One region of the Methylophaga thalassica genome, then DNA from elsewhere that is predicted to be linked to it. Evidence: predicted binding sites of a transcription regulator. Region 1 holds the regulator's gene; each other region holds the start of a gene.
What was found. The regulator FNR, encoded in region 1, switches genes on or off when oxygen is low (the NO sensors DNR and NnrR bind a similar motif). The targets are predictions, from matches to a motif close to TTGATNTANATCAA.
Positions count from the first base shown of each region.

Region 2: the regulator FNR is predicted to act here: its motif matches at 1,742-1,755, upstream of hemN (oxygen-independent coproporphyrinogen III oxidase).
Region 3: the regulator FNR is predicted to act here: its motif matches at 2,065-2,078, upstream of ccoN (cytochrome-c oxidase, cbb3-type subunit I).

Region 1 covers NZ_BSND01000013.1:89,255-93,544, reverse strand. The annotation lists gene murJ (murein biosynthesis integral membrane protein MurJ) at 1-1,008, shown strand, start outside; gene QQL60_RS13260 (OmpW/AlkL family protein) at 1,057-1,737, opposite strand; gene fnr (fumarate/nitrate reduction transcriptional regulator Fnr) at 1,854-2,603, opposite strand; gene hisB (imidazoleglycerol-phosphate dehydratase HisB) at 2,702-3,295, shown strand; gene hisH (imidazole glycerol phosphate synthase subunit HisH) at 3,350-3,994, shown strand; gene hisA (1-(5-phosphoribosyl)-5-[(5-phosphoribosylamino)methylideneamino]imidazole-4-carboxamide isomerase) at 4,021-4,290, shown strand, end outside.
Region 2 covers NZ_BSND01000013.1:214,503-218,792, forward strand. The annotation lists gene QQL60_RS13855 (chloride channel protein) at 1-283, opposite strand, end outside; gene hemN (oxygen-independent coproporphyrinogen III oxidase) at 289-1,668, opposite strand; gene purD (phosphoribosylamine--glycine ligase) at 1,893-3,179, shown strand; gene tsaC (L-threonylcarbamoyladenylate synthase type 1 TsaC) at 3,281-3,832, shown strand; gene hemF (oxygen-dependent coproporphyrinogen oxidase) at 3,829-4,290, shown strand, end outside.
Region 3 covers NZ_BSND01000003.1:406,488-410,777, forward strand. The annotation lists gene rpsA (30S ribosomal protein S1) at 1-1,028, shown strand, start outside; gene QQL60_RS02120 (integration host factor subunit beta) at 1,151-1,447, shown strand; gene QQL60_RS02125 (MTH938/NDUFAF3 family protein) at 1,453-1,839, shown strand; gene ccoN (cytochrome-c oxidase, cbb3-type subunit I) at 2,231-3,652, shown strand; gene ccoO (cytochrome-c oxidase, cbb3-type subunit II) at 3,663-4,290, shown strand, end outside.

The DNA of each region.
Region 1 (4,290 bases):
TTATCACCTAAATTAGAGGAACCGGTCACAGGTCTCGCCTGGGGTGTTTTTATAGGTGGGGTTGTACAGTTTTTATTTCAGCTACCCTTTTTAATAAAACTCGGCTTATTGCCCAGGCCAAAATGGGGGTGGAAAAGTGAGGGTGTCAGGAAAATTATCCGCTTGATGATCCCGGCTATGTTTGGTGTTTCCGTTGCGCAGATAAATCTTCTACTGGATACCTTACTTGCATCATTTTTAGTTACTGGCAGTATTTCCTGGTTGTATTATTCAGACCGACTTGTTGAGTTTCCATTGGGTGTTTTTGGAATCGCTTTATCTACTGTTCTTTTACCGAGCCTATCTAGAAAACATGCAGCCAAGACCACAGAAGAATTCTCAGACACTATCGACTGGGCCTTACGCTGGGTGTTTCTTATTGGAACACCAGCTGCAATAGGGCTGATTTATTTAGCTGAACCTTTGTTAATGACATTATTTCAATATGGAGAATTTACAACCGTCGATTCTCATAAAGCTTCTTTGAGTTTAATAGCCTATGGCTTAGGGCTATTACCTTTTATATTCATCAAAGTCCTGGCACCAGGTTATTACGCCAGACAAGACACAAAAACCCCTGTCAAAATAGGCATCATTGCCATGATCAGTAATATGGGGCTGAATATAATCCTGATGATCTATCTTGAGCACGTGGGCTTGGCTTTAGCGACATCATTATCAGCCATACTTAACGCTGGCCTGCTTTATCAAGGTTTAAGAAAGCGCGGTGTTTATTCACCAACCCCTGGCTGGGCACGATTTTCATTGAAATTAATTATCGCTAATTCAGGTTTATTGCTGTTTTTATTCGCCTTGAATCCGGTATATAAAAACTGGGAAATGTGGGATGCTTTACAGCGAGCTAGTCATTTATCTGGATTAATCATGGGTGCAGCTGTGATTTATTTTGTCTTACTACTCATCTTACGTATCAATCTAAGAAGCTTAGTTAGACCAATCAACAGATAAAAAAAAGGCCCTCCGAAGAGGGCCAAGCACTACGAGGACATTAATTTCTTAGAAGCGGCGTCCGATACCAATACCCCAAACAAATGGGTCAATATCAGCGTCAATTTTTGCAGTACCAACAGGGGTTCCTTTGAAGTGAGCAGTTGTATCGATATCAATATATTTCACATCAAAGTTCACAAACCAGTCTTCATTTAGAGCCACATCAACACCAGCTTGTGCCGCTAAACCCCATGAGCTATCCAGTTTTACTTTAGCGCCGGGTACATCAAGAACAGGACCTTTTACCTCTTCATCAAAGAAATAAGTGTAATTGATACCTGCACCGACATAAGGGCGAATCTTTGAGTCAGGCATAAAGTGATACTGCAGTGTCAGTGTAGGAGGTAATACTTTAGTATCAATAACATCACCTAAACCTTGAGCAGCCCAATAACCTTCCGATTTCACTGTGTGTTGTGAATATCCAAGGATCAGCTCAACCCCCCAGTTTTTGCTCATCATATAAGTAATATCTAACTCAGGAACTGTGTCAGAGTTTACGCTAACACCTTTTTGGCCTGAATCAGCGCCACCAACATATAAAGTGCCACTATCATCATTAGGATTAACGTTGATAATACGACCACGAACTAACCAGTCACCTGCTTCATAAGCCATGGCAGGAGCGGCAAGCGTAGACAAGCCTAAAGTAGTGAGTAGTGCTGCAGCAAGTGTTGTTGTTTTCATTTTTTCCTCCTCGGACAAACTATGTTCTGTAAGACATGGTTTGAATTTTACGGAGGTGTGGGGTTAATGCATTGACCTGGATCAATAAAGCGAGCGCTTACCAATTTTTAGCGGAATTACCCACATAATGTTTTTAATTTTTCAGTGTCACGCAAAGAAATAGATTTGTTTTGAATATCGATCAAGCCTTCATCCTGAAAGCGCGAAAAAAGCCGACTGACGGTTTCAACAGCCAGACCCAAATGATTAGCGATATCACCACGTGACATACTGAGCTGAAATTCACGTGCAGAAAAGCCACGATCCTGGAAACGACGCGAAATAGATAATAAAAATGTCGCCAGTTTTTCTTCAGCCGTTTTTTTGCCTAATAAAAACATCAGACTTTTATCACCAGACAGTTCTTTACTCAAACGTGACATCATCTGTACTTGAAGTTGAGGCATATTGGTGCCCAACTCTTGCAACATATCGAAAGGTAATTCACACACACTACTGCTTTCTAATGCTTTTGCGTTAGAACGATAAGCCTGTTCATAGATAGCATCCAGACCAACAAACTCACCCGGAAAATAAAATCCGGTTACTTGCTCGCGACCATCAACCGCAGAAACCGTTGTTTTAAAGGAACCAGAACGAACAACATAGATAGAATTGAACGGTGTCTGGGTACTAAACAGTGGCTGACCTCGGGAATAACTCTGACTGCGCTTGATGATTTTATCTAATTGAATCAAGTCGTTATTGTGTAAACCAAGTGGCAAACATAAACGATAAAGTGAACACTCCTGACAAGCGAGATTATGTTCATGTTCGACTTTAGCGAGGTCCTGAAATAGTGGGGTAACGTTGCCTAACTGGGTCATTGCTAATCCTATATAGTGAACGTTGACTATAATAACGCTTCAAACCCTTGTTCGAAACAGTTATTATCTCCTTTTATTACTAATATTCAGGAAATCAAATGACCACTCGTAGCGCGTCAGTTGCGCGAAACACACTGGAAACGCAGATCGAAGTTTCAATCAATCTGGATGGTAGCGGTCAATTCAATGCCGAAACGGGTGTTCCGTTTTTAGATCACATGATGGATCAAATAGCCCGTCATGGCTTGTTTGATCTAAATGTTAAAGCAAATGGCGACTTACACATCGACGCTCATCACACCGTTGAAGATGTAGGCATCACAATCGGTCAGGCCTTAAAAAAAGCATTAGGTGATAAAAAAGGGGTTGTTCGCTACGGACATGCCTATGTGCCGCTAGATGAAGCATTATCTCGCGTTGTACTTGATCTTTCTGGTCGTCCTGGACTTGAGTTTGATGTGACATTTACCCGCGATAAGATTGGTGAGTTTGATGTTGACCTGTTCTACGAATTCTTCCAAGGCTTAGTCAATCACGCTGGCATTACACTACACATTGATAATCTAAAAGGCCGCAATGCTCATCATATTGCTGAAACCATTTTCAAGGCATTTGGTCGAGCATTACGAATGGCTGTTTCACTGGATCAGCGCGCATTAGAACAATTGCCTTCAACTAAAGGTGCTTTATAATCTTTTTAAAAGAATTATTAGCCATAAATTATTAAGTAAATAAACAGGTTTAACATGCATCGCATAGCAGTGATTGACTACGGCATGGGTAATTTACGCTCTGTCTCAAAAGCACTGGAAGCAGTTTCCAATAATGCCTCTGTTGTTGTTACGTCAGATCCTCAAACCATTCTTTCTGCCAGCCATGTTTTATTTCCAGGCGTTGGAGCAATACGTGATTGTATGGCAGAACTAAAACATCTGGAACTGGAACACGTTATCAAACAAGCTGCTCAGGAAAAGCCTTTTCTTGGAATATGCTTGGGGATGCAGGCCTTATTGACTCATAGTGAAGAAAATAATGGCGTCAATACACTTGATATTTTCACTGGCGAAGTCAAATTATTTCAGCCTGCTAAAAATGCTGATGGCGAAAAACTCAAAGTCCCACACATGGGATGGAACCAGGTTCATCAAACCTGCCCACACCCGTTGTGGAAAGGCATAGAGCAAAACAGTCGGTTTTATTTTGTACACAGTTTTTATGCTGTTCCAGAAGACAAACGTGTTATCGCTGGCACATCTGCCTATCCTGATGATTTTGCCGCCGCACTGTATAAAGACAATATCTTTGCAGCCCAATTTCACCCTGAAAAAAGTCAGCGAGCCGGACTGCAGTTATTAGAAAACTTTGTAAACTGGGACGGTCAGTCGTCCTAATCAACATCAACAAACGGAGTAAGATTATGTTGTTAATCCCTGCCATTGATCTCAAACAAGGTCACTGCGTGCGCTTGCGTCAGGGGCGAATGGAAGATAACACCGTGTTTTCAGAAGATCCTGTTGCCGTTGCCCGTAAATGGGTAGAAGCGGGAGCCAAAAGACTTCATATGGTAGATTTAGACGGTGCTTTTGCTGGTAACCCGGTTAATGCTGAAGTTATCCATGAAGTTTGCAAAACATTTCCTGAGCTAGATGTACAAGTTGGGGGTGGCATTCGTGATGAAGAAACGATA
Region 2 (4,290 bases), 130 kb from region 1:
TCACATGTAAGATGCCGGTATTTCGCTGCTCTGCATCCAGTCCACGAAATAACAATCCGATTAACAGACTGCCAATGATGGGCAGTACCAGTAACCAGTACCACGGTAAGCTGTCGTAACTTTCGACTTCGCCGGAGGGAAATAAAGCCATCTGACCAAAATCAATGGTGAGACGTAACAGGATAATGGCCAAGCTCGACAGTAATCCGGTGATGACCGCAAGTACGTAAAGCTTGACGCCCAGTCGACCGAAGATAAAGTACTGACGGAGTTTTTCCAGCATATTCCCTATATAACTTTGGAAAATCGCTGCCTTGCTTGTTGACTGTATTTATCAAACACCATGCAGATATTACGTATTAACAAGCGGCCAGCGGGTAAGACTTCTATAGAGTCCCATTTATACTGCAACAGGCCGTCTTGGGCAAATTGTTCTAGGTCGGCGATGGCATCTGCAAAATAGTCGCTGAAGTTGATCTGATAGGCTTTTTCAATGGCGGGTATGTCCAAGGCAAAATCACAGATAAGACGGGTGATGATATCGCGACGACATTTATCATCTTCATCCAGCTCTACGCCACGTAATACCGGCAATTTTCCCGCTTTGATCGCTTCATCGTATTCCGGCAGTGTTTTCACATTTTGTACATAAGCATCACCCACTTTGCCGATAGAGGTCACACCAAAACCAATCAGATCACACTCAGCACGGGTCGAGTAACCTTGAAAGTTGCGATAGAGCTGTTTGTTTTGTTGGGCCAATGTGAGTTCATCATCGGGTTTGGCGAAATGATCCATACCTATATATACATAACCGGCGGCGGTCAGTTTATCGATGGTGCGATGCAGAATTTGTAACTTCACTTGTGGTAGTGGGATATCGGCTGTGGCGATCTGGCGTTGTGTTTTAAACAAGTCAGGCATATGGGCGTAGTTGAAGACCGACAAACGATCCGGACTGGCGGCAATGACTTTGTCTAACGTGTCGCTAAAACTTTCCACAGTCTGATGTGGCAGGCCGTAGATCAAATCCAGGCTGATGCTGCGAAAACCTTCACGACGGGCGGCGTCTAGAATAGAGAATGTTTGTTGTTCTGTTTGAATCCGGTTAACTGCTTTCTGCACTTTAGGATTGAAGTCCTGCAAACCGAGGCTAATGCGGTTAAAACCCAGTTCTCTTAACAGTTTGATGGTGGCGTCATCCGCTTCGCGGGGATCAATTTCAATTGAAAACTCGCCTTTGTCATCATCCGCCAAGGTGAAATATTTCCGTGTGTGCGCCATCAATTCACGCATTTGTTGGTGCGTTAAGAACGTCGGTGTGCCGCCGCCCCAGTGTAATTGTTCTACCACACGGTTTGTGTCAAACAACTCAGCCTGCATGCGAATTTCTTCATAGAGATTTTCCAGGTAAGGCTGAGCATGCTGGCGGTTTTTGGTGATGATTTTATTGCATGCACAATAGAAACAAACCGTATCGCAGAATGGCACATGGAAATATAAAGAAAGCGGGCCGCCACGCTGATTTGATAAGGCAATATGCTGAGCATAAGTGTCAGCAGTAAAACCATGATGAAATTCGACTGCGGTCGGATAGGAGGTATAACGTGGGCCAGCTTTGTCGTAACGACGGATTAATTCGGCGTTAAATTCAATCGCATCAGTCATGGTTTTGTTCCTAAATAATGTCCGCAAAGTATAACCAGCGAGGATTTGTGTTGTTTTAATATCCGAGCAGATCTTGACCTGGATCAAAGCTGCTGCTGGCTGCTGACTGGTGAATGGATAAAAAGAATCGCTTTGCCTTTATAAATCATCCATTTTGGTGGTTTGGAAAAGCCGTTATCTACGGTATTATTAGCCTCTTTTTTAAGCATCTCCGGCAATCATCTATGAAAGTATTAGTCATCGGTAGCGGTGGGCGCGAACATGCTCTCGCCTGGAAACTCAATCAATCTCCAAACTGTTCTCAGGTTTTTGTGGCACCGGGTAATCCCGGCACAGCCAGTGAAACGAATATCAGCAATGTGGATATCAAAGTTGAAGATATCGCCGGGCTGGTAAAATTTGCTCAGGACAATGCGATTGATCTCACCGTGGTCGGACCGGAAGTGCCATTAACCATGGGTGTTGTCGATGCGTTTGAAGCAGCGGGTTTACGTTGTTTTGGCCCATCAAAAGAGGCCGCACAATTAGAAGCGTCAAAGAGCTTTACCAAAGACTTCCTCGCTCGTCATCAGATTCCAACAGCGGCTTATCAAGTCTTTACTCAGATTGATGAAGCGAAAGCATACATCCAAGAGCAGGGCGCACCTATTGTAGTGAAAGCCGATGGTCTGGCTGCAGGTAAAGGCGTGATTGTGGCGATGACCGAAGCCGAAGCCATTGCTGCGGTAGAAGATATGCTGTCTGGCAATGCCTTTGGTGATGCCGGTAGTCGCGTGGTTATTGAAGAATTTATGACCGGCGAAGAAGCCAGTTTTATCGTGATGGTGGATGGCGAACATATTCTGCCACTGGCTACGTCACAGGATCATAAAGCGCGTGATAATGGTGATAAAGGCCCGAACACTGGTGGTATGGGCGCATATTCTCCGGCACCTGTTGTCACTGATGAAGTGTTTGCACGCATTATGGCTGAAGTGATTGAACCAACAGTAAAAGGCATGGCGGCAGATGGTCGTCCTTACACAGGCTTTTTGTATGCCGGTCTGATGATTGATGAAGCTGGCGCACCGCGTGTTGTTGAATATAACTGCCGTTTTGGTGACCCAGAAACCCAACCCATTTTGATGCGTTTGCAATCTGACCTTATCACCTTATGTGAAGCTGCATTAGATAAACGGTTGAATGAAGTAGAAGCTGAATGGGATCCTCGCGCAGCTATCGGTGTGGTAATGGCCGCGGGTGGTTATCCTGATAGTTATCGTAAAGGTGATGTGATCACGGGCATTGCCGACGCTGAGAAAAATGGCAGCAAAGTGTTCCATGCTGGCACAGCGAGTCAGGGTGATGATGTGGTCACAGCTGGCGGTCGTGTGTTGTGTGTGACGGCACTAGGTAATTCTGTGGCAGAAGCGCAAAAATCGGCTTATCAGGCATTGGATCACATTAAGTGGAAAGATGCGTATTTCCGTACCGATATAGCCTACCGCGCTGTAGCACGTGAGCAGGGCTAAATTAACGGGTTAAAAAGCTAAAAAAAGGGGTTACTGGTTAACCCCTTTTTATTGAGTGACATAGGGTATTCAATCACTGTGGTCTGAATAGGGGCGAGAACATGACAGATACTTTGCGATTACGAGAAGCAGTAAAAACACTGAATGCCGGTGGCGTTATCGGCTACCCGACAGAAGCGGTGTTTGGTGTGGGCTGCGATCCCTGGGATGAAGAAGCATTATTGCGCTTATTAGAGCTGAAACAACGTCCTTGGCATAAAGGCCTTATCCTCATCGCATCCGACTTTAATCAGTTACAAGATTTTATTAAACCCGTTGATGCCAAATTGTTAGCCGAACTGAATAAAACCTGGCCCGGCCCTGTAACGTGGTTACTGCCAGTGCGTGAAGAAGTGCCGATGTTGTTAACGGGTTTACACGATACCATTGCCGTGCGAGTGACGGCGCACCCACAAACGCGTGCTTTATGTGAAGCTTTTGGTGGGGCTATTGTCTCAACCAGTGCCAACCTAAATGGCTTACGACCAGCGATGAATGTGCATCAGGTTCGCTGGCAATTGCCTGAGCTGGATTATGTGTTAGCGGGTAGTTTGGGCGGCGCCAAAAAACCAAGCCAAATTAGAGATGCACAAACAGGAGAAATTTTACGATGAGTACACCGGATATTGATGCCGTTCGTGAATACCTACTTCGCCTACAAGAAAGTATTTGCAAAGAACTTGAATTAATAGATGGTAAAGCATTGTTTGAAATTGATGACTGGAAACGTGAAACTGGCGGTGGTGGTCGTACTCGGGTTTTAACCAATGGTGCCGTCTTTGAACAGGGTGGTGTTAATTTTTCTGAAGTCAGCGGTGATGACTTACCCGCTTCGGCAACGGCCAGCCGCCCTGAGTTAGCGGGCCGAAGTTTTCGTGCCATGGGTGTTTCACTCGTTATCCATCCTCATAATCCTTATGTCTCTACATCACATGCCAATGTCCGCTTTTTTATTGCTGAAAAAGACGGTGAAGAACCTATCTGGTGGTTTGGTGGTGGCTATGACTTAACGCCTTATTACGGCAATGAAGAAGATGTGATTCATTGGCATACCACCGCCAAAGCCGCCTGT
Region 3 (4,290 bases), on a different contig from region 1:
GTCTGTTACATATCACTGATATGGCGTGGAAACGTGTTAAACATCCATCTGAAGTTGTTGCTATCGGTGACGAAATTGAAGTTCAAGTACTGAAATTTGATAAAGACCGTGAACGTGTTTCACTGGGTCTGAAACAAATGGGTGATGATCCTTGGAAAGATATCGCTCGTCGTTATCCAAACAGCACACGCATCCACGGTAAAGTCACAAACATTGCTGACTACGGTTGCTTTGTTGAAATCGAAGATGGTGTTGAAGGTTTAGTTCATATGTCTGAAATGGACTGGACTAACAAAAACGTTCACCCATCTAAACTGGTTCAACTGGGTGATGAAGTTGAAGTTATGGTTCTGGATATCGATGCAGAACGTCGCCGTATTTCTCTGGGTATCAAACAATGCCAAACGAACCCATGGGAAGAGTTTGCGATGACCCACAACAAAGGCGACAAAGTGAGTGGTGCTATCAAGTCAATCACTGATTTTGGTATCTTCATCGGCTTAGACGGCGGTATTGATGGTCTGATTCACTTGTCTGATATCTCTTGGGAAGAAGACAACGAAGAATTAATTCGTGACTTCAAGAAAGGTGATGACGTTGAAGCGGTTGTTTTAGCGATTGATCCTGAACGTGAACGCATCTCTTTAGGTATTAAACAATTACAAGACGATCCGTTCTCTGCTTACTTAGCTGAGCATCCACGTGGAAGTATTGTTAACGGTAAAGTCATTGCTGTTGACGCTCGTGGTGCAACAATTGAATTAGCTGAAGGCGTTGAAGGTTATGTTCGTGCTGCAGATATTGCTCGTGAACGTGTTGAAGATGCAAGTAAAATTCTGGCTGTTGGCGACGATGTTGAAGCTAAATTTACTGGCATGTCACGTAAAGATCGTACGCTAACTCTTTCTATCAAAGCGAAAGATGATCAAGAAGAATCAGAAGCTGTGAAAGAGTACAGTAATGTTTCTGCAGGCAACACTACTCTGGGTGATTTGCTTAAAGAACAAATGGATCAGAAAGACAATTAATCGTTTTTCAAATTAAAGATAAACCCCTGACTTTGTCAGGGGTTTTTCTCTAATAGATTCAGAAGATTAAAGCCGATATTCAATATCGGTGTTTAGCGCATTATTCCAGGAATTTTAAAGACATGACCAAATCAGATTTGATTGAAGTTTTATCTGAAAAACAATCTCTATTAAATTATCGTGATGTTGAGCTTGCCGTTAAACTCATTTTAGAACAGATGAGCGATAGCCTTTCACAAGGAGATAGAATTGAAATTCGCGGGTTTGGTAGTTTTACCTTACATCATCGACCACCACGTGTTGGGCGTAACCCAAAAAGTGGTGAATCTGTTCAGTTAGATGAAAAATATGTACCGCATTTCAAGCCTGGTAAAGAGTTGCGTGACCGCGTCAACGATGCGGCAGGTTATCAGCAGTAGAACAGATGAAACTGAGTGAGGAAGCGGTTTTCGAATTTAACCAAATCCACTCATATGATGAACAGTCAGTCACTGTTCGCCAGAAAAATACACAAATTCTTAAGTCTTATGACCTTGGATTTGTTTTGACGCCAAATCAAATAATAGAAAATATTGACGTCACTAATATCCAAAATCTATCAGCAGATACGCTGTCTGCTTTAAAAGCGCTGGCTCCAGAAGTAATTATTTTTGCGACTGAAGCCGGCCTTTCTTTTCCCCTGATAAACATGGCCAAGTATTTCAACGAGCAGGGCATCGGAACCGAATTTATGACTTTGTCATCTGCCTGCCATACATACAATTTACTGTTAGCAGAAGAACGTTCAGTGGTATTGCTTATCAGTCCGTAAAGACGAGCAAATTTAATAAGCCGCAATCATCCATTATCTTGACACTGTTGATATTTCTTTTTTTTTAGAGAAATTTTGTAACTATTTGTTTTTTTAATACAAATATATTTTTTATATATCGTGTGAATAGTAGTCAACTTGACCAGACATTTTGTTCTTAGGAAAATTCCCTGTTACGTGCGAGGTGGGGCATTTCACAGCACAATGTGCTTTATCACACTACGATTGATCTAGATCAATGTTTTGATGTGAAGCGAATCAATTGATTGATGTAAAATTCTAACTGCTTTTAATATTTATTGAAGCACGTATAGAAAAGGGTCCTGATTTTGTTGTGTGGTTTTCAGCAAAATTGAGAGAGAGTTTTCCAAAGAGAGAAGGTGTGGTCGCTATGCAAGCGGAACAACAATATAACTATCAAGTGGTCAAGTGGTTTGCCTATATGGCATGTGTCTACTTGGTCGTTGGCACCGGTATCGGTGTTTATATCGCCTCAGAGTTGGCTTGGCCAGTTCTGAATTTTGATAATCCATATATCAGTTTTGGTCGTTTACGTCCTTTACATACCAATGCGGTTATTTTTGCTTTTGGTGGTTCAACACTAATGGCTACAGCTTATTACATTGTTCAACGTACATGCCGCACACGGGTGTGGAGTGATAAGTTAGCCTGGTTCACATTTTGGGGCTGGAATCTTGTTATTTTGGGGGCAATCATTACTTTGCCACTTGGTTATACCCAATCAAAAGAATATGCTGAATTAGAATGGCCGATTGATATCCTTATTGCTGCAGTATGGTTGGCTTACACGTTCAACTTCATCATGACCATCTCCATTCGTAAAGTTTCACATATCTATGTAGCAAACTGGTTCTTTATTGCGATGATGATCATGATTACTTATTTACACGTTGTAAATAGTCTGGCTATCCCAGTCGATCTGTTTAAATCGTACTCACTATTTGCTGGTGTACAAGATGCGATGATTCAGTGGTGGTGGGGGCATAATGCCGTTGGTTTCTTCCTGACAGCCGGCTTTCTTGGAATTATGTACTATTTCGTACCCAAGCAAGCTAATCGCCCTGTTTATTCATATCGTTTATCTGTTATTCACTTCTGGGCATTAGTTTTCGGTTATGTATGGTTAGGTGCTCACCATCTTCAATATACTGCGTTACCTGACTGGACTGGCTCATTAGGTGCCGCTATATCATTAGCGATGATTATTCCTTCTTGGGGCGGAGCAATCAACGGTATGTTCACATTAAGTGGTGCTTGGGACAAACTGCGTACTGACTATATCTTACGCTTCCTGATTGTCTCTCTAGCATTCTATGCGATGTCGACATTTGAAGGTCCAGTAATGTCTTCAAAAACAGTAAACGCATTATCACACTACACTGACTGGACTATTGGTCACGTTCATTCTGGTGCCTTAGGTTGGGTAGCCATGGTGTCTATCGGTGCGCTTTATCATATGGTTGAGCGTATGTGGGGAACAACGATGTACTCAGTCCGTTTGGTTAACCTCCATTTCTGGATGGCTACAATTGGTACAGCGGTTTATATTACTGCTATGTGGGTGTCAGGCATCATGCAAGGTTTAATGTGGCGTGCATATGACGACTACGGTAACTTGGCGTATACCTTTGTTGAATCAGTGGCTCAAATGCATCCTTACTATGCCATGCGTGCTGTAGGTGGTCTGATTTTCTTCTCAGGCGCGTGTGTGATGTTATTTAACGTCACGGTGACTATCCGTCGTGCGATTGCTAAGCCATCGGCTGCAATGGCAACAGCTGCTAATATTTAAGGAGACTGGAATGTCTGATCATAATTCTAATAAACCAGTTACCTTTCAAGAGAAACTGGAAAAAAATATCTGGGCACTTGTGTTAGCAACAGCACTGGTAGTTTCAGTAGGTGGTATCGTAGAAATCGTACCTTTGTTCTACCTCAAAACCACATTTGAGGATCAAGTGCACCCGGACTATGAAGAGTTAAAAACTGTTCGTCCATATACAGCACTTGAATTAGCCGGTCGTGATATCTATCAACGTGAAGGCTGTTTTTTATGTCACTCACAAATGATTCGTCCTTTCCGCGATGAAAAAGATCGTTATGGTCATTATTCCTTGGCTGTTGAGTCAAAGTACGATCACCCATTTCAATGGGGTTCAAAACGTACTGGGCCAGACTTAGCTCGTGTAGGTGGAAAATATTCTGATGCATGGCATATTCAGCATTTACATAACCCACGTTCAGTTGTGCCTGAGTCTGTTATGCCAAGTTATCCATGGTTAGAAGAGGCCACTATAGATGGTATCGGAATAGAAAAGCGCTTAAGAGCAATGAAAGTCTTGGGTGTTCCTTACACGGATGAGCAAATTAATAATGCTGCTGCTGAAGTTGAAGGTAAAACAGAAATGCAGGCGTTAGTTGCTTATCTAC